Regions from separate parts of the Streptomyces asoensis genome, predicted to be linked through region 2. Evidence: riboswitches for the same ligand, from Rfam matches in the RefSeq annotation. Region 2 holds a riboswitch; the other holds the start of a gene.

Region 1 (14,731 bases), 270 kb from region 2:
CCGAGGCTCACGACCGGGTGGACGCGGGCGGGCGCGGCCGGGTGCTGGTCACCGTCCCCGGCTGACCGAAGAGGCTCAGTGGCGTCCCAGGCGGAAGCGGGGATGCGGCTCGGCGCGGCCGGTGGCGAGGTCGGCGGCCATCGCGCCGATGAGCGGCGCGAACTTCGCGCCGTGTCCGGAGCACGGGGAGACGATGACGAAGGGGCCGTGGCGGTCCAGGACGAAGTCCTCGTCCGGGGTGGTGGTGTAGAGGCAGGTCGCCTCGGCGACCGGATCGGGCTCGAGGCCCGGGAGGCGGTCGCGCACGAAGCCGCTCACCCGCGTCCGCGACGACGGGTCGACGACCCCGCTGCGGGTGCGGGCGGTGGCCGGGGTTCCGCGGTCGTGCTCGGCGACCTTGACCGCGGGGAGCGGGCCCCCGTCGCTTCCGGACGGCAGGCCGTAGAGGTGCAGCGCCCCGTCCCAGATCAGGGTCGGCCACCCGACGGACGGGTCCCGCTGCCGGAAGTGGAAGACCTGCTGCTGGGTCACCGCCAACGGCGGCAGGGCGAGAGGCAGTTCGAGATCGGGCAGCCAGGCGCCGGCCGCGATCACCACCGTGTCGGCGACGATCTCGCGGCCGTCGTCGGTGCGCAGGCGCACCTTCTCGCGCCCCCGGACGTCGATGCCGGTGACGCGGGTGCCGATGATCGTCTGCGCTCCGTGTTCGATCGCCCGCCGTACGCAGGCGCCTACGGTCCGGTCGGCGTCGACCACGCCCGCGTCCGGGTGGTAGAGCACCGGACCGGTGATGCGGATGTACGGCCAGCGCTCCGCGGCGGCTTCCGGGCCGAGGAGTTCGTGGGGTACTCCGGCCGCACCGAGGAGATCGGCGATCTCCTTCGGGTCGTGGTCCTCGCCCATGTCGAGCCCACCGGTCGTGCGCAGCAAGGGAGTCGAGCTGTCGTCCTCCAGCTCCCGCCACTGCTCGTACGCCTGTCCGGTCAGCCGTACGTAGAAGGGGTCGGCGTACGCCCGCCGGAAGATCCGCGAGCTGCCGTGCGAACTTCCGTGCCGGTGGCCGACGTCGTACGCGTCGACGAGCGTGACCTCGTGGCCCCTGCGGGCCAGTTGCCAGGCGGTGGCCGCGCCCATGAGTCCGGCGCCGACGACGGCGATCACAGTCCCTCCCCGGGGATTCGGTCGGTGCCCGCGAGCGGAAACGCGGGCCATGGCAGCAGACTCGATCGTAAGGGCGGCCAGGCCCTCGGGTTCCAGGCGGAGGTGGGCCTCACCGCAGGCGAGAAGCCGTCGAACCGAGACGGTGGCGCGGCGAGGCCCTCAGCCCGCGGACGCCCGGTCCTGGCCGAGCCGGAGGTCGGTGGTGTCGTCGGTCTCCGACCGGTCCGGTCGACATGCGGCGACGATCATCACGGCGAGCCCGCTCAGGACGATGGCGGCGCCGACGTACAGCGGAGCCCGGTAGCCGAGGCCGGCGCTGATGGCGAAGCCGCCGAGCCAGGCGCCCAGGGCGTTGCCGATGTTGGACGCGGACACGTTGGCGCCTGCGGCGAGCGGCACCCCGCGGGCGTGGTCGGTGACGCGGGTGATCATGCCGGGGACGCTCGCGAACCCGAACAGCCCCGTCAGGAAAACCAGGACCACCGACGCGGCGGGGTCGGCGGCCAGCAGCCCGAACCCGGTGAGCGTGACGGCGAGACCGGCCAGGGAAGCGATCAGAGTGAGGTCGCGATTGCGGTCGGCGGCTCGTCCCCCGACGATGTTGCCGACCACGAGGCCGCTGCCGTACACGACGAGCAGCCAGGCGACATCCGTGCTGGAGAAGCCGGTGACCCGGGTGAAGGTGTACGCGAGATAGCTGAACGCGCCGAACATCCCGCCGTAGCCGAGCGCGGTGGCGGCAAGGGTCAGCCAGACCTGTGTCGACCGGAAGGCACGAAGTTGGCTGCGCAGCTCGTCCGCCCGACCGGTGGCCGGGCCGGAACCCTCGGAGGGAGGCGGCCGGTCCGCGGCGCCGGCCCAGCCCGGTACCAGCACGGCGATGGCGACTGCGGCGACGACGCCTATGCCGGTGATCGCCCAGAACGTGGCGCGCCAGCCCCAGCGTTCGCCGACCAGGGCGCCGAACGGTACGCCCAGCACGTTCGCGACCGTCAGCCCGGCGAACATCACTGCCACCGCCCGTGACGCCCGCTCGGGGGCGGCCATCCGCCGTGCGACGAGCGAGCCGATGCCGAAGAACGTGCCGTGGCACAGCGCCGCGACCACGCGTCCGAGCATCATCAGCGGGTAGTTCGGTGCGACGGCGGACAGCAGGTTGCCGACGACGAACAGCGCCACCAACCCGGTGAGAACCGCCTTGCGGGGCAGCCCGGCCGTAGCGGCGGTCACCACGATCGCGCCGACCGCGACCGTCAGGGCGTACCCGGAGATCAGCCAACCCGCCGCGGCCTCGGACACCGCGAGACTCCGGCCGACTTGCGGGAGCAGCCCCGCGATCACGAACTCGGTCAGGCCGATCCCGAAACCACCGAGAGCGAGCGCAACGAGTCCTGCGGGCATCTGCCGTGTACTGAGGGCCGGTTGGATGTCCATCGCACCATCTTCGCCGACTGCCGATCCGGCGTCGGCCCACGAACGCGAGAGGGGCCCCCGGATGGTTCCGCGGGCCCTCTCGTCGGGTCGTCGTGCCGGTCAGCTCACTGTGAGGCGGCCACCGGCGTGCCCGCGGACACCGTGGCGGGCTTGGGGTGCAGCAGCCGTTCGGCCAGTTCGCCGAAGACGAGGCCGAAGCCTGCCCAGAGCGTGACCTGCATGGCGAGGGCGGACAGGCGGAACCGCCACAGCAGTGCGGCCGGGAAGTCGCTCGGCACCTCGTTGACCGTCGGCAGGAACCCGTAGGCCAGCCCGATGGCGAGCACGAAGCCGAGGACGGCGACGACGGTGGCGTTCCAGGTGCCCAGCCTCGGCGCGAGCCGCTTGCCCAGGATCACCGCGGCGACCGCGAGCAGCACGCTGAGCACCATCATCAGGAAGTACAGCGTGGTGCGCTTGCCGATGGTGTCGCCGTCGCCGACCGCGGGAGGGTTCGCCGGGTACTTCAGGAACGGCACGACGTACACGGCGAGCAGGGCGGTCCCCGACAGCAGAAGTGCCGTGGCCCGCGGGGTGAAGCGGCCGACGCGGCCGAGGGCGAAGCAGAAGGCGAGGGCGGCGATGCCGCCGAAGGCCACCCCGTAGATCAGCACGCCGGTGGCGAGGCCGGCGGTGGACTGGAGGCTGCGGGAGACGAGTTCCACCTCGTGGTGCTCGTGGCCCGCCGCGTGGGACTCCTCGAAGCCGATCGCGCTGTCGACGTTCGGCTCACCGAGGAAGTAGGCGACGATCAGGGCGAGCACGCCGGCACCGAGGCCGGCGAGCATGCCCCGCACGAGCAGGTTTCTTACCGTTGCGGAGTTCATGAGTGTGCTGGGGTTCCCCTCGGGTCAGTGGCAGGGGAAGCCGAGCAGGTGGCGGGCGTCGTGCACCCACTCGTGAACGTCCTCGCCGGAGACGACGGCTGTCGCGCCCTGCTCCGCGCCGACGAAGTACAGCAGGACCAGCATCAGGACGCCGAAGAAGACCGCCCAGGGGGCGATGTCCTTCAGCGGCAACTTGGCGGGTACGACAGGCGTGGTGGTAGTCGGCTGGGCGACATGCTGCGCCATGGCAGGACCTCCTCTGGGAGTTCGCGTCCCATCTCGGTGGTGCACATGACGACGGCCACGGGTCTGACTCGCGGTGTGTGCCCCTTCGGGGTACACCGTCCACAGTGGCGCGACCGTGCCGGGTTCTCACCGGCTTCCGTCTCGCCGTCGTCGATATCAGAGCGACGGTACCGCGTGTCGGGCCCCTGGCCAATACCGCCCCACCTGGCGTGATTCCGCTCGCCACGGCCAGGTGGCCCAGATCACCACGGCGGTCCTGCTCTCCAGCGGGTCTGCGCGGGTGGTGTCGGGTCAGGCGAGACCGAGTTCGCGCGCGCCGAGCGGGGCGAAGAAGCGCTCCACGTCGGCCGTTGTGACCTCGGCGAGGGTGGCCGGCGACCAACGCGGGTCGCGGTCCTTGTCGACGACCTGGGCGCGGATGCCCTCGACCAGGTCGGGCGTGGTCAGGGCCGCGCAGGAGACGCGGTACTCCTGTTCCAACACCCGTTCCAGCGAGCCGAGCCGCCGGGCACGGCGCAGGGCGGCCAGGGTGACCTTGAGCGCGGTGGGCGACCTGGCCAGCAGGGTCTCCGCGGTCTCCTTCGCCGTCGGGTCGCCGTGGGCGAACAGCCGTTGGACGATCTCCTCGACGGTGTCGACCGCGCAACAGGTGTCGATCCACTCCCGGTGGCCGGCCAACCCGCCCGCCGGCAAGGGCTGTTCATGACGGTCCAGGGCTTCCCGTACGGGCAGGTCGGCGAGGTCGTCGATGAACTGCCGGAGCGACACGGACGGTACGTAGTGGTCGGCGAGCCCGCACAACACGGCGTCCGCGGCGCCGATCTGCGCACCCGTCAGGGCGAGATGGGTGCCCAGTTCACCCGGGGCGCGGGCGAGCAGGTGGGTGCCGCCGACGTCCGGCACGAAGCCGATGCCGGTCTCGGGCATCGCGATCCTCGACCGCTCGGTGACGACCCGGACGCTGCCGTGCGCGGAGACGCCGACACCGCCTCCCATGACGATGCCGTCCATCAGGGCGACGTAGGGCTTGGGGTAGCGGGCGATGCGGGCGTTGAGGTGGTACTCGTCGCGCCAGAAGGCGGCCGAGGCGGTGCCGTCGTCGTCGCGGGCGTCGTCGTGGACGGCGCGGATGTCGCCGCCCGCGCACAGGCCGCGCTCCCCCGCGCCGGAGATGACGACGGTCTCGACGGCCGGGTCGCGCTCCCAGAGCGTCAGCGCGCCGTCGATGCGGCGCACCATCGTGTGGTTCAGGGCGTTGATGGCCCTCGGTCGGTTGAGCGTGATGTGGGCGGCTCGGCCGGTGGTGTGCAGCAGGACGGGGTCCTCGATGTCGTTCATCCGGATGCCTCCGTCAGGCCGCGGGCCACGTTGACGCGCATGATCTCGTTGCTTCCTTCCAGGATCCGCTGGACGCACAGGTCATGGACGATCTTCTCCATGCCGTGCTCGCGGAGGAAGCCCCGGTCTCGTGGAGACGGGAGGCCGGTCGGTCACCGAGCATCCGGTGTGGGTGGCACACCGGGCACGCGGACAGGGCCCGCCCCGACGCGGATGGTGGGCGAGCCCTGTCCACCGGGTCCGATTCTCGGGTCCCGGAGGCCGGCGGGCCCATGAGTGCGAGGGCGCCGGCCGTGGTGAACGGCGCACACCCCGTACGAGTGGCGCACACCCCCCGCACGGACCGTCGGCTCGCGGGCCGGATCCGGACGCGTGACCTGTGTCGTGCCGGGGAAGGCGCATCCCGGCGGGGCGCTTCCGGGTGCCCGCGCCACCGACCCGCTTGATCGCGCACCCCCCGCGGCGAGCGATACTGGCCTTCGTACGTCGTCGCCACGTCGTCACCGCCCTCACGAATGGACTCACCCACATCTCCGCGACCGTTCCGCCCACGACGCCCTCCACGGTGTGGCAGACCCGTGGCCGTCACACCGGCCCCGCCGCTCCGGACGTCCTGCGCAAACACCTCCAGGCACTCAAGGACGCCGAGACCGTCCAGGACTTCATGGAGCTGCCCGACACCGACACCCCCGAGGGGGAGACGGCCTTCGAGGCCCGGTGGCTGGTCGCGGAGGAGGTGACCGTCCGTGCCCGGCTGAGGCTCGCCGAGTGGTCGGGTCCGGGCCAGGAGTGGACGCTGACGGCGGAGGCGGAGCGGCCGTGGGACCAGCGGTGGCCGTCGCCCGCCGGCATGTTCTGGTCCTGGGAGGCGGACACGCCGTGGGGCAACGAGACCGTCACCGGTGAGCGGTTCCTCGCCACCAACCCGCTCCCGGCGGACGACAAGGAGCTGCGGCGCGTGCTCCGGGGCGCCCTGCGCGACGCCTGGACCGTCCACCTCGTCGTGCACGAGGCCATGACGCCGGACGAGCGGGGCCGACGGTCGCTGGTTCCGCTGCTGCCGCCCGGTCTGCACCACCGGGTCATCGAGCACCGCGCGGCCCCGCACCAGCTGCGCACCGTGAACTGGGCCCTCAAGGAGTCCGGGGTGGAGGTGCCGCGCGGCGGGGCGCTGGTGCTGCCCGGCACTCCGGCTCCGGCCGACTACGACGCCGTCGACTACTCGGTGCGCAGCGTGTTCCTGGACGGCACGCACCCCACCGAGCTGCTGGAAGCGGTACGACGCTTCGCGGCACTGCCCAGGCCGCTGCCGGAGGACGCCGACGCCGCGCTCACCGCACTGCGGGAGGAGTGGCAGCTGCTGACCCCGGAGGAGGAGCTCGCGCGGGAACGCGAGCTCGTGGCGATGTACAAGGAGGCACTGGAGGCGATGACGGAGTCCCGGGACCTGTACCGGGAGGCCGCCGAGCACGCCCACGAGGCGCTGGCCGCGTTCCGGGAGGCGGCGGCCGAGGCCGGGGAACCGCGGCAGGCGCCGGCCAGGAAGAGCGGCTCGCCGTTCCAGCAGCTGGGCCGGACCCTGGAGCGGTTCAAGGAGACGACGAAGGGCCTGCGCCCGATGGCGTCGGCCACTCCCGCGGCTCGGGTCGAGTCGCCGGACCAGGACCGCACCACGGGCGCAACGGGCACCGGCGGCGACGAGCCCGAGGTGACCGACCGGTAGGCGCCGGTCGGCGGCCGTCAGGCGCCCGTGCCCGAATTGCCTCGTACCGGGACGTGTCACACGCCCCACTCTGGATACGCGGTCCCCACGGCACCACGGACCGCCCCGGAAGGGACCAGGACATGGGCAGCGAGCACGGCCCCCGGTCATCGCCCCACCGATCCGACACGACGCTGCGCGTCAACGGCAAGCCGCACACCCTCACCGTCGACCACCGGCGCGTGCTGCTGGACGTGCTGCGGGAGGATCTGGACCTCACCGGCGCGAAGAAGGGCTGCGACCACGGTCAGTGCGGCGCGTGCACGGTCCTCGTCGACGGGCGGCGCGTCAACAGCTGTCTGCTGCTCGCCGTCGCCCTGGACGGCAGCGACATCACGACCGTCGAGGGCCTGTCCGGCGACGGCGAGGATCCGCATCCGCTCCAGCGGGCCTTCCTGGAGCGCGACGCCTTCCAGTGCGGGTACTGCACGCCCGGACAGATCTGCTCGGCGGTGGGCGCGCTCGCCGAGGCGGAGTCGGGCCATCCCTCGCACGTCACGGACCCGGCGGCGCCCTCCGGACGACCCGTCGTGCTGGACCGGGACGAGATCCGCGAGCGGCTCAGTGGCAATCTCTGCCGCTGCGGCGCGTATCCACGCATCGTCGACGCGGTCGAGGACGTGACCGGGGCGGGCAGCACATGACCGGGCCGGCTGCCCAAGGGCACGACCGGGGCAACCAGAGGACGTGATCCGGTGGAAACCTTCGCCTACGTACGGGCCGGCAGTCTCGCGGAGGCCGCCGAGGCCTTCGCCGCGCACCCGGGCGCACGCTATCTGGGCGGCGGCACCAACCTCGTCGACCTGATGAAGCTCGGCGTGGAACGGCCGACCGCCCTCGTCGACGTCACCCGCCTGCCTCTGGACGAGGTGACGGAGCTGCCGGACGGGTCGCTGCGGATCGGCGCCCTGGTGCGCAACAGCGACCTCGCGGCGCATCCACGGGTGCGGGACCGCTACCCCGTGCTCTCCCAGGCGGTGCTCGCCGGCGCCTCGGGCCAGCTGCGCAACGCCGCCACGACCGGCGGGAACCTGCTCCAACGCACCCGTTGCCCCTACTTCCAGGACGTCTCCAAGCCGTGCAACAAACGGGAGCCGGGCAGCGGCTGCGCTGCCCTGGACGGCGTGCACCGCGACCACGCGGTGCTCGGGCACTCAGAGCACTGCATCGCCACCCACCCGTCGGACATGGCCGTGGCCCTGGCCGCGCTGGACGCCGAGGTCGAGCTGTACGGCACGGCGGGCGTGCGCCGGGTGACGGCGGCGGAGTTCCACCGGTCGCCCGGGGAGGAACCCGAGCGGGACACCGTGATCGAACCCGGCGAGCTCATCACCGCCGTCCTGCTGCCGGCCGCCAGGGCCGGGCTGCCGTCCGCGTACCGCAAGGCGCGCGACCGGGCCTCGTACGCCTTCGCGCTGGCCTCCGTCGCCGTGGTCCTGGAGGTCGCCGACGGTGTCGTCGCGCAGGTGGGAATCGCTTTCGGGGCGCTGGCGCACCGCCCGTGGCGGGCCCGGCGGGCCGAGGAGGCGCTGCTGGGCGCGGCTCCCACCCGGGCGGCCTTCGAACGCGCCGCCGAGCTGGAGCTGTCCGAGGCCCGACCGCTGCGTGACAACGCGTACAAGGTGCCGCTGGCCCGCAACCTCGCCGTCGACGTCCTGACGCGGCTCGTACCGCACGAGGAGGACTCATGACCGCCGTGGGCGCTCCCGCCGAGCGCAGGGAGGGCCGGGAGAAGGTCACCGGAACCGCCCGCTACGCCGCTGAACAGCCCCTGCCCGGGCGGCTGTTCGCCCGTCCCGTCCCGGCGGCGATCGTGCGGGGCCGGGTGACCGACGTCGACGCCACCGCGGCGCTGGCGCTGCCCGGCGTCGTCACCGTGCTCACCCATCGCAACGCGCCCCGCCTCGCCTCGGCGGACGACGCCACCCTCGCCGTGCTCCAGGGCCCCGAGGTGCCGAACCGGGGCTGGTTCGTCGCCCTGGTGGTGGCCTACAGCCCTGAGGCGGCCCGGGCCGGCGCCGCCGCCGTGCGGGTCACCTGCGCCGAGGAGACGCACGACGTCACACTCACCGCCACGCACCCGCAGGCGTACGTCCCCGAGAAGATCAACGGGATGTTCCCGGGCGTACGGGAACTGGGCGACCCCGACGGCGCGTTCACCGACGCGGATGTGCGGGTCGACGTCGGCTATCGCGTGCCGCCCCTGCACAACCACCCCATGGAGCCGCACGCCAGCACCGCGCACTGGGACGGCGAGCGGCTCACGGTGCACACCTCCAGCCAGGGCACCACGGTCGTGCGCGCCGTGCTCGGCGCGATGTTCGGGCTGGCGGACGAGCGGATCACGGTCGTCGCGGAGCATGTCGGCGGTGGCTTCGGGTCCAAGGGCATGCCCCGGCCGGACGTGGTGCTCGCCGCGATGGCCACCTGGCACACCGGACGCCCGGTCACCGTGGTCCTCCCCCGCCGCATGCTGCCCACGTCCGTCGGCCATCGGGCGGCCACCCTGCACCGGCTGCGCCTGGGCGCGGACTCCGACGGCCGGCTGACGTCGCTCGTGCACGAGGTGACCACGTACACGTCACGGATCAAGGAGTTCGTCGAGTACGCGGGGATGCCGGCCCGCGTCATGTACGCCGCCCCGCACCTGCGCAGCTCGCATCGCGTGGTCCGGCTCGACGTGCCGACGCCGTCCTGGATGCGGGCCCCCGGTGAGGCGCCGGGCATGTACGCCCTGGAGTCGGCGATGGACGAGCTGGCCGAGGCACTCGGGACGGACCCGGTCGAGGTGCGGATCCGCAACGAGCCGGACACCGAGCCGGACAGCGGCAAGCCGTTCAGCAGCCGGCACCTCGTCGAGTGCCTGCGGGAGGGCGCGCGCCGGTTCGGGTGGTCCGACCGGGATCCCCGCCCGCGGACGCGCTCCGTCGGCCCGCTGCTGCTCGGCACGGGCGTGGCCGCCGCCACCTACCCGGTGCAGGTGTATCCGTCGAAGGCGGCGGTGCGTGCCCTGCCGGACGGGTCCTTCCTCGTCGAGGTGAACGCCGCGGACATCGGCACCGGCGCCCGTACGGTCCTTGCGCAGGTCGCTGCGGACGCCCTGGAGGTACCCCTGGAGCGGGTACGGATCCGGGTGGGCAACAGTGATCTGCCGACGGCCCCGCTGGCGGGCGGCTCCTCGGGTACCGCCTCCTGGGGCTGGGCGGTGCACGACGCCTGCGCGCAGCTCGCCGTACAGCTGGCGGAACGTCAGGGGCCGTTGCCCGAGCTGGGGTTGGAGGCGCGCGCCGACACCAAGGGGGCGGCCGACGCCGAAAGTCCTTTTGCGCGGCACGCGTTCGGGGCGCACTTCGCGGAGGTCGCCGTGGACACGGTGACCGGAGAGGTGCGGGTGCGCCGGCTGCTCGGGGTGTACGCGGCGGGACGCATCCTCAACCCCCGTACCGCGCGCTCCCAGTTCGTCGGCGGAATGACCATGGGCCTGGGCATGGCGCTGACCGAGGGCAGCACCCTGGACGCCGCCTTCGGCGACTTCACCGAGTCGGATCTCGCGGCCTACCACGTGCCCTCCCACGCCGACGTGCCGGACATCGAGGCGCACTGGATCGACGAGGACGATCCGCATCTCAACCCCCTGGGCGGCAAGGGGATCGGCGAGATCGGCATCGTGGGCACGGCGGCCGCCATCGGCAACGCCGTGCACCACGCCACGGGCGTCCGCTTCCGCGAACTGCCGCTCACCCCCGACCGGGTACTGACGGGCCTGCTGGAGACCCCTCAGCACCCGGTACCGACCGGCTAGCCACCGCTGAGCGGACGTCGGTCCGCAGTGCTCGGCGCCACGGGCGTCCGGCGCGCTCCGCCACTCGGACGCGGCAGCCGCCTCCGATGCGGTATTCCCGCCGGAAACGGGAATCCGGAAACCGAAAGCGGGGAAATCGAGTAGGAGCAGACGCCGCGCGACGGACCATATGGGAGGGCCCGTGGATGCGCCAACCACGCTCGTCGTCGTCGCGGTGCTGGCGGCCGCGGCGCTGTTCGCCGTGGCCGCCGCCGTGCTCGTGCGTCTGGTCCGCGCCCGCCGGGGCCTGAGACGAGCAGGGCTTCCCACCGGGCCGCGCTGGATGTTCTGGGGCGCGGTCCTGTACTTCGTGCTGCCCACCGACGTACTGCCGGACCCCGTCTACCTCGACGACATCGGTGTCCTCCTGCTGGCTCTGCGTTCCCTGCGCCGCGCGCCCGACAATGCGCCCGAAAACGCTGCCGAGCGCCTCCCCGACTGACCGTCCGGGAAGAGGTTTTCACCCCCGCTCGACCCGATCTCCCCTGCTCCGCGCCCTGTTCGGTGTCCAACCCCGCGATGATCACGGAGAGTAAGGAAACCAACCACCCGTTCGATTCGTATAAGTGACTGAAGGACGCACCTATCCAGCACCAAGCAGCGGGCCCGAGTGACGTCGCACAGCGGCACCGCTTGATCGAGGCAGTACCGACGAGGGAGAGACGATGCAACCGTTCACGCTCAACTACGCACGCCCAGCGGCCGAGTTGGAGTACAGCACTCCGTACGCCTATGACCCCGGAATGCAGTTGAACGTAACTCTCGACGGCCGGATCGCCGCTCGTGACCACGCCCTCCTGAGAGAACTCGGGACAACGACCTCGACGGCGGGCTCCAAGACCCACTTCGACGACTGAACACGGGCCGACGAAAATGACCGTGCTCATCCTTACCTGTGAAGAGGACGTCACGGCGGACATGGTGGTCGTGCACCTGAACGCCGCGGGCGTCCCCGTCGTCCGGCTGGACCCGGCCGACCTGACCCACTCCGTCGCGCTCTCCGGCGAGTTCGTGCACGGTGCCTTCCGGGGCCACCTGTCGTCCGCCGGTCGGCTGGTGAGCCTCGACGGGCTGCGATCGGTGTGGGTCCGGCGGCCCGGCACGGCGGCGGCCCGGGCGGCCCAGCCGTCCGCGTGGCTCACGGAGGAGGCCTCGCAGGCGCTGTACGGCATGCTCCGCGGTACCGGGGCGCGCTGGATGAACCACCCGGACGCGTCCCAGCGCGCCCGGCACAAGCCCTGGCAGCTACGGCTCGCGCAACTCAGCGGGCTGCCCGTGCCGGCCACGATCGTCACGACGTTCCCGCAGGCGGCCCGCGAGTTCGCGGACCGCTATCCGGATCTGGTGGTCAAGCCGGTGTCCGGGGCGCATCCGCAGGATCCGCCCCGTGCCGTGCCCACCACCCGGGTCCCGCCGGGCGCGGACTTCGCCGCCGTCGCCTACGGTCCGACGCTGCTCCAGCGCCGGGTGGCCAAGCGGGCCGACATACGGCTGACCGCGGTCGGCGACCGCATCCTGGCCGCCCGCAAGGAGACGACCCCCGGCGGCGACCCCGACGTGGTGGACGTGCGCTACTCGCCCTCCACCACACCGTGGCGTCCCGCCGATGTCCCGCCGCGCCTCGCCGAGGCCGTGCGGAGATATCTGCGGGAGGCCGAACTGGCCTACGGCGCCTTCGACTTCGCGGAGGACGCCGACGGGACGTGGTGGTTCCTGGAGTGCAACCAGTCGGGCCAGTTCGGCTTCGTGGAGGTGGACACCGGGCAGCCGATCGCCCGCACCATCGCGGAGTGGCTGGCCGGGGCGCCTCCGGAGCGCGATGCCCGGCAGGCCGACCGGTGCGGCTCCACCGCCTTGTGAGACGTCCCGGCGCGGCGGGCACCGTGGGGGCGCACCGCCGCGCCGGGTCCGGCTCGGGGCCGCCCTCAGACGGCCAGGGACAGTCCGCTCTCCGGGTCGCGCGCCGGCACCGCCGCCGCGGACTCGAGCAGGGCGTCCGCCGCGGCGACCGCCTCCCGGACGTCGGGCGTGTCCATCAGCACGCACAAGGTGTACGTCACGTCCTTCAGTTCACGAGCCGTCTGCGGCCTGTCCCACTCCGCCTGAGCGATCCTCAGCGTCGCGTACCGGGTCAGCAACGTCCTGGCGACCTTCGGGTCCGGAACGATCACGAGCGCCCCTCTCTCCTGTTTGCGCTGCGTGTGCCCGGACCTGGGCGAATCATGCACGGCGGGCGGGAACGTCACCCGCCGGGGTCATGATCCGGCCACCTGCGCTCACGCGACCTGCCCGCTGTGCAGCTCCGTGTAGGCGCCGCCCCGGTGCAGGAGCTCGTCGTGCGTGCCGGTCTCCAGGATCCGCCCCTCCCCCATCACCACGATCCGGTCCGCGCCGCGCACGGTGGACAGCCGGTGCGCCACCACGAAGGTGGTGCGGCCGCGCAGCAGCCGGGCGAGGGCCTGCTGGACGAGCGCCTCGGACCGGGTGTCCAGCGCGGACGTCGCCTCGTCCAGGACCAGCACCTTCGGGTCCCGGATCAGGGCGCGGGCGATGGCCAGCCGCTGCTTCTGCCCGCCCGACAGCCGTGCCCCGCGCTCCCCGACGAGGGTGTGCAGACCGTCCGGGAGCCGTTCGACGAACTCCAGCGCGTTGGCGTCGCGCAGGGCCGCGCGGACCGTCTCCTCGTCGGTCTCGTCCTCCATGCCGTAGACGACGTTCTCGCGGATGGTGCCGTCGAAGAGGATCGACTCCTGCGGCACGACCGACACGAACCTTCGGTAGGTGCGCAGGTCGAGGGTGTTCATGTCGGTCCCGTCGAGCAGCACCCGGCCCGAGGTCGGCCGGATGAAACCGATGACGAGGCTGAGCACCGTGGACTTGCCCGCGCCGGACGCCCCCACGAGGGCGACCGTCTCCCCCGGTGTGACGGAGAGGGTGAAGTCGCGCACCGCCGGGCTGCCGCTGTCGTAGGCGTAGCCGACGTCCTCGAAGGTCACGGAGCCGTGCAGCGCGGTGAGTTCGGACTTGCCCTCGTTGTCCTCCAGCTCGGGCGCCTGGAGGACCTCGCCGACCGAACGCACCGACTCCAGGCCCTTGGTGATGACCGGGGCCAGCCCGGTCAGGGTGGTGGTGGAGTTGGTGAGGGTGGTCAGGAAGGCGCTCAGCATCACGACGTCGCCGGCGGTGACGCCCCAGACGCCGTAGTACGAGATCAGCGCGGCGCCGGTGAGGACGAGCACCCCGATCACGTTGAGCAGGACCCAGGCCAGCGAGCCGAAGCGGCCGTTGAGCAGGTCGAGCCGCATCCCGGAGGTGAGCAGACGGCTCAGGGTGCCGTCGATGCGGCGCAGCGCCTTGCCCTCGAGCCCGTGGGCGCGGGTGACCGGGATCAGGCGGGTCATCTCGGTGACGCGTGAGGAGAGGGTCTCCACCTCGTGCCGGAAGTCCTCGTTGTGGGTGCGCAGCCGGGCCCTGAGCCGGTCCACGAGGACGGCGGCCACGGGCACCACGACGAGGAAGACGGGCACGAACTCGGGGGTGCGCACGGCGATGATGACGAGGCCGCCGGTGAGCACGGTCAGCGCGCCGAGCCCCTGCTCGGCGGTCTGCTGCACCATCTGCTCCACGGTCTCCACGTCCCGCACCACCTTGGCCTGGAGCACGCCGGCGCTGACCCGGGAGTGGTAGCCGATGGACAGCTGCTGCATCCGGGTGCACAGCGCGGAACGCAGGGTGGTGCCCATGCGGCGGACGCTGCCGTAGAGCAGTCGCACGTAGAGGAGGTGCAGGGGGTAGTTGACCAGCAGGATGAACAGGATGACGCCGGTGCTCGTCCAGAGTCTGCCGATCGGCTGGTGCTGGACGACGGTGTCGATGATGGACGCGGTGATCAGCGGCAGCAGCCAGATCGGGCTGTGCTTGACGGTGAACACGCCGGCCGCGGCGGCGAGGCTGCGCCGGTCGGCGCGCAGGAGGTAGGCGAGGGTGCGGATCGGGTGCTCGCCCCGGTAACGGTGGTCGAGCGGTCTTTCGTACGACGACGCCATGGACGGCGGTCCTCCTGGTGGTCGTGTCAGAGGGCGG
Region 2 (14,731 bases):
GAAGCCCTCACCAACGTCGTGAAGCACTCCGGGTCGGCCACCGCCGAAGTGGCCGTCCGCTACCTGGACGACGAACTACGAGTGGCTGTTCTCGACCACGGCGGCCCACTTTCGGCCACATCCACCGCCGGGTCCGGACACGGCTTGATCGGAATGCGGGAACGGGCCAAGATTTGGCACGGCTCGCTGACAGCCGGTACGCGTCCGGAGGGTGGATTCCAGGTGCAACTCAGTCTTCCCCTGGGGCAGGACCGCAACGGCGGCTGATCCGTGACGTGAGCATCTGCGAGGAGCGCTGTGGCCCGCATCCTGGTTGTGGACGATCAGCATCTCATCCGCTCCGGCATCGTCACGCTTCTGCGCACGGTGGAAGGGCTCGGCCCGGTCGTGGAGGCATCGGACGGCGTCGAGGCCGTCGCCGCGGCACGCGAGCACCACCCGGATCTGATCCTGATGGACATCAAGATGCCCCGGCTCAGCGGCCTCGCGGCCGCGGAGCGCATTCTCGCCCTCGGTCTTGACCCGGCTCCGCGCATCGTCGTCCTCACCACCTTCGACGACGACGAGTTCGTCTACGCTGCCCTGCGCGCCGGATGCAGCGGTTTCCTGCTGAAGGACATGCCGCCGCAACAGCTTCTCAGCGCCGTCACGGCGACCCTCTCCGCCGATCTCCTGGTGGCCCCGGCCCACGTCCGGCGGCTCATCGAGAGGCACGTCGTCCACCAGCAGCAGTCGCGGGCCGAGACAGACTCGACGAGCATGCTCACGGGCCGCGAGGTCGAGGTGCTCGGGTTCGTCGCCAAGGGTCTCGCCAACGAGGAGATCGCCGAGCACATGTGCGTCAGCGAGTCCACCGTCAAGACACATCTGCACCGGCTGATGACCAAGCTCGATCTCCACAGCCGCGCCCAGGCGGTGGTGTTCGCCTACGAATCGGGCATCGTGCAGGTCGGCGGCAGGCCGATGCGGCCGGACACCCCCGGCGCGTGACGGTTGCCGCGAGACCTGGTGGCGTGGCCGAAAGGTCCACGCAGGTCTGCCCAAGTCCGTTCCGTGGCTGGCGTGTTGTGGCAGTATCGGCTGGCATGTCGCCGTTGGCCGTGTGGCCGTCCATGCCCCGTCGTCGTCTGTTCGTCGTGCTGCTCGTGCTGCTCGCGGCGGTCGGCGCCGGTGTGCATGAGGCCGGCGCGGCAGCCGGGCCAGGGGTGTCCAGTGCCGCGGCGACGCCCGATCGCGCTCGCTACGACGTGACTCTGCGCTCCGACGCCGACGGCGGCCACTGGAGCGGACGGCAGCGGGTGTCGTTCCGCAACACATCCGATCAGCCTCTGCGTGAGGTGTACCTACGGCTGTGGGGCAACGGCGAGGACAAGTGCGGCACACCCGGTGCGCCCGCCCCTGTCATCGTGTCGAGCGTGGAGGGTGGCACACCGGGGCGTCCCGCCGTGGATTGCACGGCCCTGCGCATCGCCCTGCCGAAGCCGCTCGCGCGCGGCGAGCGGACGTCCGTCGCCTTCGATGTCTCCGTCACCGTGCCCGACCGCAATGCCCGCTTCGGCCGTGAGGGCGCCTACCGCTTCCTCGGCAACGCGCTGCCGGTGCTCGCCGTGCACGACGCGAGGGGGTGGCACCTCGACCCGTACGTGGCGCTCGGTGAGAGCTTCTACGCGCTGACGAGCGACTTCCGAGTCCGCCTCGACCACCCGTCGACCCTGAAAGTGCCCGCGACCGGTCACACCCGGACCCTCCCCGGCGGCCCCGGCCGTACGGTCACCCTCAGCGTCGCGGACCGGGTGCGGGACTTCGCGTGGGCCGCGGGCCCGTTCCGCACGGCGACGCGGACCACGCCCGGGGGCGTGCGCGTGAAGTCGTACTGGACGCCCGACACCCCCGCCGCGGGCGTCCGTCTCAACGGCACGGACGCCGTCGCCGCGATCGACCGGTTCGGCCGGGAGTTCGGCCGCTATCCGTACGGCGAGATCGACCTCGTGATGACCCCCCGGTTCGGCGGCGGCATGGAGTACCCCGGCCTCGTCCTCCTCGGCACCACCGAGGAAGGCAGCGCCGTCGTCCATGAGCTGGCGCACCAGTGGTGGTACGGCATCGTCGGCAACGACGAGTACACCTCACCGTGGCTGGACGAGAGCTTCGCCCAGTACGCCAACGCCCGCTTCTACGGCTGGGAGACCAGCGACTGCTGGTCGGACGTCTACTGGCCCGACGACAACACCGCGCTGACCGCCTCGATGGCCTACTGGTCGCAGCACCGCGGCGAGTACCACCTCGTCTACACGGCCGGGCCCTGCGCCCTGGCCGACCTGGAACGCACCCTCGGCGCCGACACCATGGCACGGCTCCTCGAACGGTACGTCCAGGACCACTGGTACGGCGTCTCCACCACCGCCGACTTCAAGAGGGCCGCCCAGTCCATGACGGACGAGGACCTCCGCCCCTTCTGGGAGACCCACCGCATCCGGTGACGGCGTGCTCGACGCAGGTCGAGCCGCACGCGCGGCCGGAGAGGACCTGCCGCTGTGTCAGGTGCGGGTGGTGCTGTCGCGGGGTGTGGCAGCCAGGGCGATGCGGGCCGTGATGCGTTTGCCGACCGGTTCCTGCTCGATGAAGAGGTCCTCGGTGACGGCCTTGACGATCTCCATGCCGTGCTGGCCGATTCTGCCGGGATCGTTTGCCCGGGCCGCGGGAACGGTCGGGTCGCTGTCCCACACGACGACGTCCACCGCATGGGCGGTGAGGCGCAGTTCCATCAGGACGGGGCCGGAGGCGTACTTGTGGGCGTTGGTGACCAGCTCGCTGACCACGAGCTGAGTGAGGTCTCGCGCGCGTGCCGGATCGGGCAGGCGATGGTGGTCATGGGCCTGGTCGATGAAGGCGATGGCGTGGTGGCGGGCGTCTGCGATGCAGCCGTCGTCCGCGCCCAGGGCGTATCCGGCACGCATCAGGTGGCCGTCCAGCCCGGTACGGCCGTCGCCTCCGGCGTGGGATTCCACGTGTCTCGCCCTCACTCCCCCGGTCACGTGCGCCGGTACCCGCGATCGCGCCATGCATGCCACGGGATGCCGTTCGGCACAGCCGCCCGGGTCCATGCCGCCGTGGTGGTGGGGCAGATCCTCGGCGACCGCTCGGACGAAGCCCCGCCGAGGCCGACTTGCTGCGATCTTGACCTCAAGTGCGGTTGAGGGCAGACGCTTTGGCTATGACCACGCAGACGGATCACACCGAGATCAGCACGCTCATCAGCCGCTTCTTCCGAGCCCTGGACGAGCGGAAGTTCGATGGTGACTGGGCCCGTGGCTACCTCACCGACGACGTGCGAACGGTGACACCGATAGGCGCGGCCGACGGCGTCGAAGCGATGGCGCACGCCGAGGAGGCACTCGAGCGGTACGCCCGCACCCAGCACATCGCCTCCGATGTCCTGGTCGACGTCGAAGCTGCGGCGGGGAGAGCCACGGCGTCCTGGAACGCGTTGATGACGCACGTTCACCACGACGCCACGCTTCAGCAGCGCGGTGAAGGCGCCAACCCTCTCTTCACGGTGGGCGGCTACTGGGAGGCCGAACTCCGGCGCGTACGCGAGGGCTGGCGCATCAGCCGCATGTCCGTCCAGGCGATGTGGACCACGGGTCAGCCGCCCGAGCTCGCCTGACAGATCCAGCCGACACCGGTTGCATGAGGAAGGTCACGCGGCCGTCGCTCGGACGTGGTCATCCTTGCGGAAGTACCGGGTACGGCACGAACGTGGTGCTGTTCTGGTCGATCCGCAACGGCCGCCCGAGGGGTGGTGCGGCGCGCTGGGGGCGGTCGAGGCGTTCGCAGACGCGGCAGCCCATGCCGATGGGGGTGGCGGCGGAGGCGTTGGCGAGGTCGAGTCCGTCGGAGTGGACGAGCCGGTGGGCGTGGCGGATCTCGCAGCCGAGGCCGACGGCGAAGGTCTTGCCGGGTTCGCCCCAGCCGCCACGGTGCCGGGTGATCGCGCGGGCCGTCCACAAGTAGCGTTGTCCGTCGGGCATTTCGGCGACCTGGACGTGGATGCGGCCGGGCACGGCGAACGCCTCGTAGACGTTCCAGAGCGGGCAGGTGCCACACTTCGTCGTCAACGCGCTGCTCGTGCCGTATCTGCTGGCGGCCGTCCGGATGGCGGAGTCCGGCTTCGCCACCGCCGCCGACATCGCCGCCGGTATGGAACTGGGCTGCGCCCACCCCGTGGGCCCGCTGAAGCCGGCGGACCTGATCGGCCTGGACACCGTGGCCTCCATCGCGGAGTCCCTGTACGACGAGTTCAAGGAACCCCTCCACGCTCCGCCCCCGCTGCTCCGGCAGATGGTGGAAGCCGGGTTGCTGGGCCGCAAGACCGGCCGGGGATTCCAGGTGTACGGCCGGGACCGAGCACCCTGGCGCGACCGGGCCGAGAGGCCCGGGCCGTACCGCCGGTCGAGGGATCCGGCGGTTGTGCCCAGGCGACGGGCGGGAAGCGCGAGTGCGGCGCTTCCCGCTCTCCGCGCATTCCAAGCATGCCGAACGCGTGTTCCACCTCACCATCCGAATGCCGGACGTGATCCGCCGCACCAAAGGACTGCCCCCTAGGCTGGCGGGTGCAGCTGGTTCGCCCCGTCCGCCAGGCGGGATGCGTCGCAAGAGGGAACCCGGTGGAAATCCGGGACTGCCCCGCAGCGGTGAGCGGGAACGACGCCGTCATACGCACTGGACCCACGAACAGGGTCTGGGAAGCGACGGCCAGTAGGTGTCTCGTACGACCCTTGTACGACGAGACGTGCCCGTGAGTCCGAAGACCTGCCCGTTGCCCGCGCACGAAAGGACTCGTGCGCGGAGATCCCGGTGACCTCGTGGGCGGGTCGGCGTACATATCAGGCGGATGACCGCGCTGTGCCGCGCGAGGTCGGTTCCGTCCGGTTCGTCACCCCTTCGCGCTCGCGTCCCGTCCCGGGATCCCAGGGAGATGTCTCGCGAAGGAGATTTCCGTGACAGCGAAGTCCGCAGCCGCGGCAGCACGGGCCACCGTGTACGGCTACCCCCGCCAGGGCCCGAACCGGGAACTGAAGAAGGCCATCGAGGGCTACTGGAAGGGCCGCGTCACCGCCGACGCCCTCCGAACCACCGCCGCCGAACTGCGCGCCGCCAACTGGCGGCAGCTCGCCGACGCCGGCATCGACGAGGTCCCGACCGGCGACTTCTCGTACTACGACCACGTCCTGGACACCACCGTCATGGTCGGCGCGATCCCCGGCCGCCACCGCGCCGCCGTCGCCACCGATCCGCTCGACGGCTACTTCGCCATGGCACGCGGCACCCAGGACGTCGCGCCGCTCGAGATGACCAAGTGGTTCGACACCAACTACCACTACCTGGTGCCCGAGTTGGGCCCGTACACCGTCTTCACGGCCGATCCGGCCAAGCAGGTCGCCGAGCTCGGGGAGGCCCTCGCCCTCGGGCTGGGCGCCCGCCCGGTGCTGGTCGGCCCGGTCACCTACCTGCTGCTCGCCAAGCCCGCCCCGGGCGTGCCCGCGGACTTCGAGCCGCTCACCCTGCTGGACCGGCTGCTGCCGGTGTACGCCGAGGTCCTCGCCGACCTGCGCGCGGCCGGCGCCGAGTGGGCACAGCTGGACGAGCCCGCCCTCGTCCAGGACCGCACCCCGGCCGAACTGGACGCCGCCGCCCGCGCCTACCGCGATCTCGGCGCCCTCACCGACCGGCCCAAGCTCCTGGTCGCCTCCTACTTCGACCGGCTCGGCGACGCCCTGCCGGTCCTGGCCAAGGCCCCCGTCGACGGGCTCGCCCTGGACTTCACCGACGCCGCAGCCGCCAACCTCGACGCCCTCGCGGCCGTGGGCGGCCTGCCCGGCAAGCGGCTGATCGCCGGTGTCGTCAACGGCCGCAACGTCTGGATCAACGATCTGGAGAAGTCCCTCGCCACCCTCGGAACCCTGCTCGGGCTGGCCGACCGGGTCGACGTGGCCGCCTCCTGCTCGCTGCTCCACGTGCCCCTCGACACGGCCCTGGAGCGGGACATCGAGCCGCAGATCCGGCGCTGGCTGGCCTTCGCCCGCCAGAAGACCGCCGAAGTCGTCGCCCTCGCCAGGGGCCTGGCCCTCGGCACCGACGCGATCACGGGCGAACTGGCCGCGAACCGGGCCGACCTCGCCGCCCGGGCCAACTCCCCCATCACCCACGACCCGGCCGTCCGCGCCCGCGCCGCCGCCGTCAGGGACACCGACGCCCGCCGCTCCCAGCCGTACGCCGAGCGGGCCGCGGCCCAACGCGCCCACCTCGGCCTGCCCCTCCTGCCGACCACCACCATCGGCTCCTTCCCGCAGACCGGCGAACTGCGCACCGCCCGCGCCGACCTGCGCACCGGCCGGATCGACACCGCCGGCTACGAGGAGCGCATCAGGGCCGAGATCCAGGACGTCGTCTCCTTCCAGGAGAAGGCCGGACTGGACGTCCTCGTGCACGGCGAGCCCGAACGCAACGACATGGTCCAGTACTTCGCCGAGCAGCTCACCGGGTACCTGGCCACGGAGCACGGCTGGGTGCAGTCCTACGGCACCCGCTACGTCCGCCCGCCGATCCTGGCCGGCGACATCTCCCGCCCCGAACCGATGACCGTGCGCTGGACGACGTACGCCCAGTCCCTCACCGACCGCCCGGTCAAGGGCATGCTCACCGGCCCCGTCACCATGCTCGCCTGGTCCTTCGTCCGCGACGACCAGCCCCTCGGCGACACCGCCCGCCAGGTCGCCCTCGCCCTGCGCGACGAGGTCGACGACCTGGAGACGGGCGGGACTTCGGTGATCCAGGTGGACGAACCCGCGCTGCGCGAGACCCTGCCGCTGCGGACCGTCGACCGCCCGGCCTACCTGGCCTGGGCCACCGAGGCGTTCCGGCTCAGCACCGGCGGAGTGCGTCCGGACACGCAGATCCACACCCACATGTGCTACGCCGAGTTCGGGGACATCGTCCAGGCCATCGACGACCTCGACGCCGACGTCATCAGCCTCGAAGCCGCCCGCTCCCACATGCAGGTCGCCCGCGAACTCGCCGCGCACGGCTACCCGCGCGAGGCCGGACCGGGCGTCTACGACATCCACTCCCCCCGCGTCCCGAGCGCCGAGGAGGCCGCCGAGCTGCTCCGTACCGGCCTCAGGGCCATTCCCGCCGAGCGTCTCTGGGTCAACCCCGACTGCGGCCTGAAGACCCGCGGTTGGCCCGAGACCCGCGCCTCGCTGGAGAACCTGGTCGCCGCCGCCCGCACGGTCCGTGAGGAACTCTCCGCGCCCTGACGGCAGGCCGAGCGGCCGAGCAGGCCGGGGGAGGAAGCACTCGCCGTCCTCCCCCGGCATCGGCATCGGCATCGGAGACAGCATCAGCAGGTCGACAGTCCACGAACTGCGACGATCGGACGGCTTGTTCACATGGCGCTCGGTATCCCCAGCACAAGAGCAGACAGCGCAGTATCCATTCGCGACCTCCTCGCACGAGGTGGCCGCTCCTACTCGTTCGAATTCATGCCGCCTCGCGACGCGGCGGCCGAAGCCGGACTCTGGACCGCGATCCGCCGGCTGGAGGCCCTGTCGCCCGCTTTCGTCTCCGTGACGTACGGTGCCGGCGGCTCGACGCGAGGCCGGACCGTCGACATCACCGGGCGGATCGCCCAGGAGACCACCCTCACCCCTGTCGCCCACCTCACCGCGGTCGACCACAGCGTCGCCGAGCTGCGCAACATTCTCGGCCACTACGCCGACCAGGGCGTGCGCAACATTCTCGCTCTGCGCGGAGACCCGCCCGGTGACCCGCTCGGCCCCTGGACCAGGCATCCGTCGGGTATCCGGTACGCGGCCGAACTGGTCAGCCTGATCAGGGAGTCCGGGAACTTCTGCGTCGGCGTCGCCGCTTTCCCCGAGATGCACCCGCGTTCCTCCGACCGGGACAGCGACATCCGCCATTTCGTCGCCAAGTGCCGGGCCGGAGCGGACTATGCCGTCACCCAGATGTTCTTCGACGTCGAGGACTACCTGCGCTTCCGCGACCGTGTGACGGCGGCCGGCTGTGAGACGCCGATCATCCCGGAGATCATGCCGGTCACCACCATCCGCTCACTGCGACGCATTCCCACTCTCTCCACCGCCGCCGTCCCGGCCCGACTGGCCGAGCGCATGCTCGCCGTGCAGGAAGACCCCAAAGCGGTCAGAGCACTCGGCATCGACCATGCGACCGAGATGTGCCGCCGCCTGCTTGCCGAAGAGGCTCCCGGACTGCATTTCATGACCATGAACTTCTCGACGGTGACGGCCGAGATCTATCAGAACCTCGAGCTCCATGGATGAGCGCGCGACTCCCTCACCGGTGGGAATCCGTCGGCCTTCGCTGGTCGGGATCGTCAATATCACCGCGGATTCGTTCTCGGACGGGAACCGATTCCTGACCGCGCAAGCCGCGGTGACGCACGCGCGCCGGCTGCGCTCGGACGGGGCCGACGTCATCGAACTCGGGCCTGCCGCGAGCCATCCGGGGGCCCAGAGGGTGACCGCGGACGAGGAGATGGGGCGGCTGGCCGACGTCGTCGATCAGCTGGTCGCCGAGGGTATTCCGGTGTCGGTCGACTCCTTTCAGCCCGCGACGCAGCGGTTCGCCGCCGCGCGTGGCGCCAGGTATCTCAACGACATCCAGGGATTCGGCGAGCCCGCCCGGTACGAGGAGCTCGCGGACACCGACTGCCGGCTCATCGTCATGCACTCCGTACAACGTCACGGCCCCGCGACCAAGGTACGGACCGATCCCACGGAAGTGTGCAGGGGCATCGAGGAGTTCTTCGCCGAGCGCCTGGCAGCACTGGAGACGGCAGGCGTCCGTCACGACAGGCTGGTCATCGACCCGGGGCTGGGCTACTTCCTGGGCAGCGGTCCCGAACCGTCGCTGCGGACCCTGGCCCATCTGGAACGGCTGAAAGCACGCTTCGACGTACCGGTGCTGGTCTCCCCGTCCCGGAAGTCCTTTCTGCGGACGCTCACGGGGAGCGCTCTTCCCGAGATCGGCCCGGCCACCCTGGCGGCGGAGCTGTACGCCGCGCGCAGCGGGGCCGACTACATCCGCACCCACGACGTCGCCGCCCTCCGCGACGCGCTCACGGTCTTCGAGGCCCTGGAAATGGCCAAGGAGGGTGGGTGGTGACATCCCGGCGCTGGACGAAACGCTCGGCGCGCCACGTCCGCGTCGTGCCGGATCAAGGTGAAGGGCAGGGCCACGCCGACACCACCGCTCGGGCAGCCTTGAACGCGTTCCGCTCCCGGCCGCACCAGCTCACGGGTGTCGATGGGTGTCGGGTCACTTTCTCGCGACAAGTCGGACGGGGATCTCGGCGTAGGTGTTGAGCAGCGTGTTCTCCGCGATCACCGGATCGCCGGTGAGTTCGATGCGCTCGACGGCCTCGAGAAGCGCGTGGATCAGGGTGTTCAGTTCGAGGCGGGCCGCGCCCTGTCCGACACAGCTGTGCGCTCCGTATCCGAATCCGAGGTGGTCCAGCGGATTGCGGCGGAGGTCGAACTCGTCCGCGCGCTCCCACTTGCGTTCGTCACGGTTCGCCGAGGCGAAGAGGGTCCACACCCGCGCGCCCTGCGGGATCGTCACCCCGCCGAGCTCCGTGTCGCGCGCCGCGACGCGGGTGAGGCCCCGCAGGGGACTCTCGAATCTGAGCAGCTCGTTGATCGTCGAAGCCACGAGCCCGGGCTCGGCGCGCAGCGCGGCCCACTGGTCCGGACGCTCGGCGAAGACGACGAGGAAATGGCCGATCGCCGCGGCCGTGGTCTCCAGCGACGGTCCGATGAAGTCCACGAGGAGGAGCGGGCACTTCTCCTGGGGAATGACACCCTGATCGGCCGCTTCGAGCATGGCGGCACCGGGGCTTCCCGGCGCGAGTTCCCTGTCGGCCGCGAGTTCGTGGGCGAACTCGAACAGGCGCCGCGTCATCTCCAGGTTGTGCGGGGTGCGTTCCGTGACCGGACCGAGCAGGTCGTTGCCCACCTGCCCCCACTCGTAGAGGTGCTCCCGGTTGCGTTCGGGCAGTCCGAGGAAGTCGGGGATGACCGCCATCGGCATCGCCTGGGCCAGCTCGGCGACGCCGTCGATCTCGCCCCTGGCGACGACTTCGTCGACGAGGTCCCGCGCCTTCCGGGCGACCTCCTCACCGCGACCGCGCAGAGCGCGGGGACGCAGTCCGGCCCCGACGACGGAGCGCAGCACGTCGTGCTCCGGCGGGTCGCTGACGAGGGTGACGCCCCGCATCATCTGGTTCACGACCGGGTTGAATCCCACGCCCTCGCCGGAGATGAAAGCGGCGTGATCGGCCAGCGCGGCCTTCACCTCGTCGTAGCGCGTGACCGCGTACACGTCCGGTTCGCGCAGCCGGACGACGGCGCCCAGCTCGCGCAGGTGCCGGTACTGCTCGTAGCGGGTGCGCTGATCCGAGGTCGCGAACATGTCGATCTCGGTCATGGGTACGACGGTCACGGGTTCCTCCACTGAGCTGCTGGCGACGATGGCCGACGAACCCGGTCCAGGTGCCGGAACGTGCACGGCCATGCCGGTCGGGGCGGTCCGGGACGCGGCGCCGGTGGGTGGCGCAGTCGACGTCGACCGACGTGTCCCGACTCGCGGTCCGAGCGGAACACGCCGCACACCTTCGCTTCTTCGTTCGAGCCGGACGCATCCCCCTGAGCCTGCTTCGGCGCAAGTCGCAGCAAACCCGGTTTCCCGACTCTCGTGTCACTCCCGACGCAGCAGCAGAGATTAAGTAGCCATGGACATAGTAGCCATGTACTCTATCGACCATGAGTGAGCGCAAGGGTCCCGAAGGGGCGACGCCCGGGTTTCTGGTGTGGCGGCTGTCGACGAAGTGGCGCGTGGCCGTGGACCGGGCGGTGGCCCCGCTCGGCCTCACCCACGCCCAGTACTCGCTGGTCGCCTCGCTGTACGGGATGCAGCGAGGCGGCGAACGACCCAGCCAGCGGCGTCTCGCCGACCACACCGGCCTCGAGCCGCTCTATGTCTCCAAGCTGGCGCGCGCCCTGGAGTCCGCCGGCCTGATCGAGCGCACCCGGGATCCCCGCGACCCGCGCGCCGTACAGCTCGCTCTGACCGAGCGGGGCCAGGACGTGACACAGCGGGCCGTCAAGGTGGTCCAGGGGCTGCTGGAGCAGCTGTTGGAACCGCTCGGCGGCCTGAAGAGCCCGCGAACCCGCGCGCTCACCGGCGAACTGGCCCTTCTGCTCGACGTACCGCTCGACCTCACCGACGAGAGAACGCAGGAGTGACGATGACCGACACCGCACCGCCCGTCGGCGGCCGCACCATAGGGCTGGCCCACTACGCGGGCCGCGCCGTCCTGGAGCGAGTCCTGGCACGGCACGGCGCCACCTTCCAGGAGCAGATCACCCTGCGGGCGGCCGTCACCGCCGACGGACCGCTGGAACGCGGCGCGCTCGTCGAGCGGGTGACCGACGCACTCAAGACCGAAGCGGCGGACGTACACGCCACCGTCGACGGGCTGCTCGCCGCAGGGCTGCTGGCGGCCGACGGCCCTCTGGTCCGGCCCACGGACGCCGGGCGTGAGCTGTTCGCCGTCGTCGGCGCCGAGACGGGCGAGATCTCGGCCCGGATCTATGCCGGGATCCCGCCGGAGGACCTGGCGGCCACCGGCCGCGTCCTCGCCCGCGTCACCGAGCGGGCCGAGGCGGAGCTGGCGGAGCTGACCCGCGCGGCTCGGTAGCGCACCCACGCCCCCCTCCAGGTAGTGGAATATTCAACCACCATGCCCGGTTGTCGGCCTCGAAGGAGGCACGAGTGGACACCACATACGAGACGACCGACAACACCGCCTACTACGCCCACGGAACGCCGGCCGAGCGGTGGGAGCGGGCGCAGCTGTTCTTCGCCGCGAAGGAGTACGCCGCCGCCGCGCGGGTGCTGGTCGGGCTGGTCGAGGAGGTGCCGGAGCAGACCGGACCGCGGCTGCTGCTGGCCCGCGCCTACTACCACTCGGCCCAACTGCTCCGCGCCGAGACCGAGTTGCGGCTCATCGTCGAGCGGGACCCGGTGGAGCACTACGCCCGGCTGATGCTGGGCCGCACCCTGGAGCGACAGGGGCGGCACACGGAGGCGGGACCGCACCTGCGGCTCGCCGCGGCGCTGGCCGGGGACTTCCCCGAGGCCTGAGCCCGGGACGACGAGCGGCCCGGCGGTGACTTCTGCCGCCGGGCCGCTCGTCGTGCACAGGCTCGCTCAGGCAGCCGCCCGCCGCCCCCGCCGGTGCGCGATCTCGCCGAGGACGACGTCCACGACCAGGAAGCCGGCCAGCGGGATGCCGAGGAGCGGGACGAAGTAGGCGACCACGGCGACCGCCGCCATCAGCGGGACGAGGACGTACGGCGGGACCTGCGCCCAGGCGCCGCGCGGGATGGGCCGGCCGAAGGCGGAACCGCGGCCGCGCTGCCACCACATGCGGTATCCCCACACGATCAGCAGGATCAGGGACCCCGCGAGAAGCATCAGCGCGAGCTGGTTGACCAGGCCGAACAGGACGCCGGTGTGCAGGTCGATGCCCCAGCGGGTCAGCTTGGCGAGCAGCGGGTAGTCGTCGAACCGCAGCACGTCGGTGACCTCGCCGGTGGCCGGGTCGATCGCCACCGCGTCCTGCTTCTCGGGCCAGCTGCGCTGCACCTGCTTGACCACGTACGCGGAGGAGGCGTCCGCGGGCGGGACGATCTCGACCGGGTCGCCCAGGCCCTCGGCCCGCGCGGCGGCCAGGATCTCGTCGAGGCCGACGCCGTGCTCGCCGTCCCCGCCCGCGCCGGAGGCCGTGTCGTGACCGGCGTGCTCGCCGCCGCTCGCGGCCGCCGAGACCGACGGGGTGGCCTGGCCGAGCGAGGTGCGCAGTACGTCGATGTTGGCGCCCGCATAGGTGGACCAGGTCAGTCCGGTCGCGGACAGGAAGATGAAGCCGGCGGCGGCCCACACGCCGACGGTGCCGTGCAGACCCAGCGTGCGGCGCCGTCCGGCGGTGCCGCGGACCTTGCGCAGGGCGCGCCGCCGGGAGAACCAGAGCACCAGACCGCCGCCCGCGATCACCCACAGCCAGCTGGCGGCGAGTTCGCTGTAGAGGCGGCCGTTCTCGCCGAGGTGCAGATCGCGGTGGAACTCGTCGATCCAGGTGCGCAGCGGCAGCGCGCCGGTGGAGCCGTACTGCTCCAGCGCGCCGCGCACCTTGCCCGTGTACGGGTCGACGAACACGGCGAGGGTGTGGGTGGCGTCGACGCCCTTGACGCCGGACAGCATCACCCGGGTCGTGGCGTCGTCCTCCGGCGACGGGCGGACGGCCGAAACCGTACCCTCGGGGTAGGCCTTGCGGGCGGCGTCCACCTGCTCGGACATCGACAGCGACGCGTCGCCGACCGGCACGGTCATCTCGTGGGAGTACACGAGCTTCTCGGCCTGGAACGCGCCGGCGTAGAGGAACCCGGTGGCTGCGGCGACCAGCAGGAACGGCGCCACGAACACGCCGGCGTAGAAGTGCAGACGCAGTATCAGCGGGCGCAGCGGGGCCCACGGACCGCGGGACTTCGGCGCGGGGGCCGCTGCTTGCGGGGCCTCGTCCGTGGTTGTCGGGGGAGCGGTGGACATGGTGGGGCTTCTCCGGGGGCAGGAGGAGTGGGTCGGGGTCAGCGGCCCGGGGGACGTTTTTCAGCCGTGACGCACCAGTAGTCGGCGGCGGACGGCGCCGAGTTCCCGCCACTTCGAGTGACGTGAGTCACATGCCATGCGGTCGTGGCATGCTGGCCCGATGGCATCTCCCAGTCCCCGCGCGCCCCTTGCCGAACGGATCGAGGAACTCCTCGCCCCCGGCGGCCCGTTGCCCATCGTCGCGGCCGGAGACCCGATCCTGCGGACGGGCACACCGCGCTACGAGGGCCAGCTCGACCCCGCTCTGCTGGCCCGGTTCGTCGAGGCCCTGCGCGTGACCATGCACGCGGCGCCGGGCGTCGGCCTCGCCGCCCCGCAGGTCGGTGTGGAGCTGCGGATCGCCGTCATCGAGGACCCGGCGCCGGTGCCGGAAGAGGTGCGGCTGGCCCGCGGCCGGGTGCCCCAGCCGTTCCGGGTCCTGGTCAACCCGTCGTACGAGCCGGTCGGTTCGGCCCGTGCCGCCTTCTTCGAGGGCTGCCTGAGCGTGCCGGGCTACCAGGCGGTGGTGGCCCGGCACGCCGAGGTGCGGCTCACGGGTGCGGACGAGCACGGCCGGCCGCTGGACGAGGTGTTCGGCGGCTGGCCCGCCCGTATCGTCCAGCACGAGACGGACCACCTCGACGGTCTGCTCTACCTCGACCGGGCCGAACCGCGCTCGCTCTCGGCCAACCAGGCCGTGCTCGAACGCTGGACGCAGCCGACGGCGGAGCCGGCCGCGAGGGCGCTGGGGTTCGAACTCCCCTGAGGGGCAGGCCGGTAGGCCCGGTTCCCTCAGTTGTCCCGGTAGGCCTCCAGCAGCCGCAGCCACACCTCGCTGAGCGTCGGGTAGGACGGGACGGCGTGCCACAGCCGGGCGAGCGGGACCTGGCCGGCGACCGCGATCGTCGCCGAGTGGATCAGCTCGCCGACACCCGGGCCGACGAAGGTGACGCCGCGCAGGATCTCCTGCTCCACGTCGACG

What was found. Region 2 has a riboswitch for cobalamin ahead of metE (5-methyltetrahydropteroyltriglutamate--homocysteine S-methyltransferase). Riboswitches for the same ligand answer to the same signal wherever they lie in the genome.
Region 1: linked by a shared signal. The riboswitch ahead of G9272_RS40625 (CbtB domain-containing protein) and the one ahead of metE (5-methyltetrahydropteroyltriglutamate--homocysteine S-methyltransferase) in region 2 are both predicted to bind cobalamin.

The regions. Positions count from the first base shown of each region.
Region 1 is NZ_CP049838.1:9,131,463-9,146,193, reverse strand. It holds gene G9272_RS40645 (NADPH:quinone reductase) at 1-65, shown strand, start outside; gene G9272_RS40640 (FAD-dependent oxidoreductase) at 76-1,161, opposite strand; gene G9272_RS40635 (MFS transporter) at 1,321-2,562, opposite strand; gene G9272_RS40630 (CbtA family protein) at 2,700-3,461, opposite strand; gene G9272_RS40625 (CbtB domain-containing protein) at 3,486-3,707, opposite strand; cobalamin riboswitch at 3,743-3,897, opposite strand; gene G9272_RS40620 (enoyl-CoA hydratase/isomerase family protein) at 3,999-5,045, opposite strand; partial or broken gene G9272_RS45615 (acyl-CoA dehydrogenase family protein) at 5,042-5,228, opposite strand; gene G9272_RS40610 (hypothetical protein) at 5,611-6,768, shown strand; gene G9272_RS40605 ((2Fe-2S)-binding protein) at 6,891-7,451, shown strand; gene G9272_RS40600 (FAD binding domain-containing protein) at 7,503-8,498, shown strand; gene G9272_RS40595 (xanthine dehydrogenase family protein molybdopterin-binding subunit) at 8,495-10,609, shown strand; gene G9272_RS40590 (DUF1232 domain-containing protein) at 10,791-11,090, shown strand; gene tgmA (putative ATP-grasp-modified RiPP) at 11,314-11,505, shown strand; gene tgmB (ATP-grasp ribosomal peptide maturase) at 11,522-12,508, shown strand; gene G9272_RS40575 (DUF5133 domain-containing protein) at 12,574-12,819, opposite strand; gene G9272_RS40570 (ABC transporter ATP-binding protein) at 12,925-14,694, opposite strand; gene G9272_RS40565 (aldo/keto reductase) at 14,721-14,731, opposite strand, start outside.
Region 2 is NZ_CP049838.1:8,858,231-8,872,961, reverse strand. It holds gene G9272_RS39465 (sensor histidine kinase) at 1-267, shown strand, start outside; gene G9272_RS39460 (response regulator) at 298-990, shown strand; gene G9272_RS39455 (M1 family metallopeptidase) at 1,113-2,480, shown strand; gene G9272_RS39450 (ATP-binding protein) at 2,538-3,008, opposite strand; gene G9272_RS39445 (nuclear transport factor 2 family protein) at 3,215-3,667, shown strand; partial or broken gene G9272_RS39440 (DUF2083 domain-containing protein) at 3,726-4,103, opposite strand; partial or broken gene G9272_RS39435 (3-hydroxyacyl-CoA dehydrogenase family protein) at 4,108-4,401, shown strand; cobalamin riboswitch at 4,604-4,834, shown strand; gene metE (5-methyltetrahydropteroyltriglutamate--homocysteine S-methyltransferase) at 5,001-7,319, shown strand; gene metF (methylenetetrahydrofolate reductase [NAD(P)H]) at 7,452-8,363, shown strand; gene folP (dihydropteroate synthase) at 8,356-9,207, shown strand; gene G9272_RS39415 (cytochrome P450) at 9,361-10,542, opposite strand; gene G9272_RS39410 (MarR family winged helix-turn-helix transcriptional regulator) at 10,863-11,345, shown strand; gene G9272_RS39405 (MarR family transcriptional regulator) at 11,348-11,800, shown strand; gene G9272_RS39400 (tetratricopeptide repeat protein) at 11,875-12,246, shown strand; gene G9272_RS39395 (PepSY-associated TM helix domain-containing protein) at 12,313-13,710, opposite strand; gene G9272_RS39390 (peptide deformylase) at 13,871-14,515, shown strand; gene G9272_RS39385 (dihydrolipoyl dehydrogenase family protein) at 14,542-14,731, opposite strand, start outside.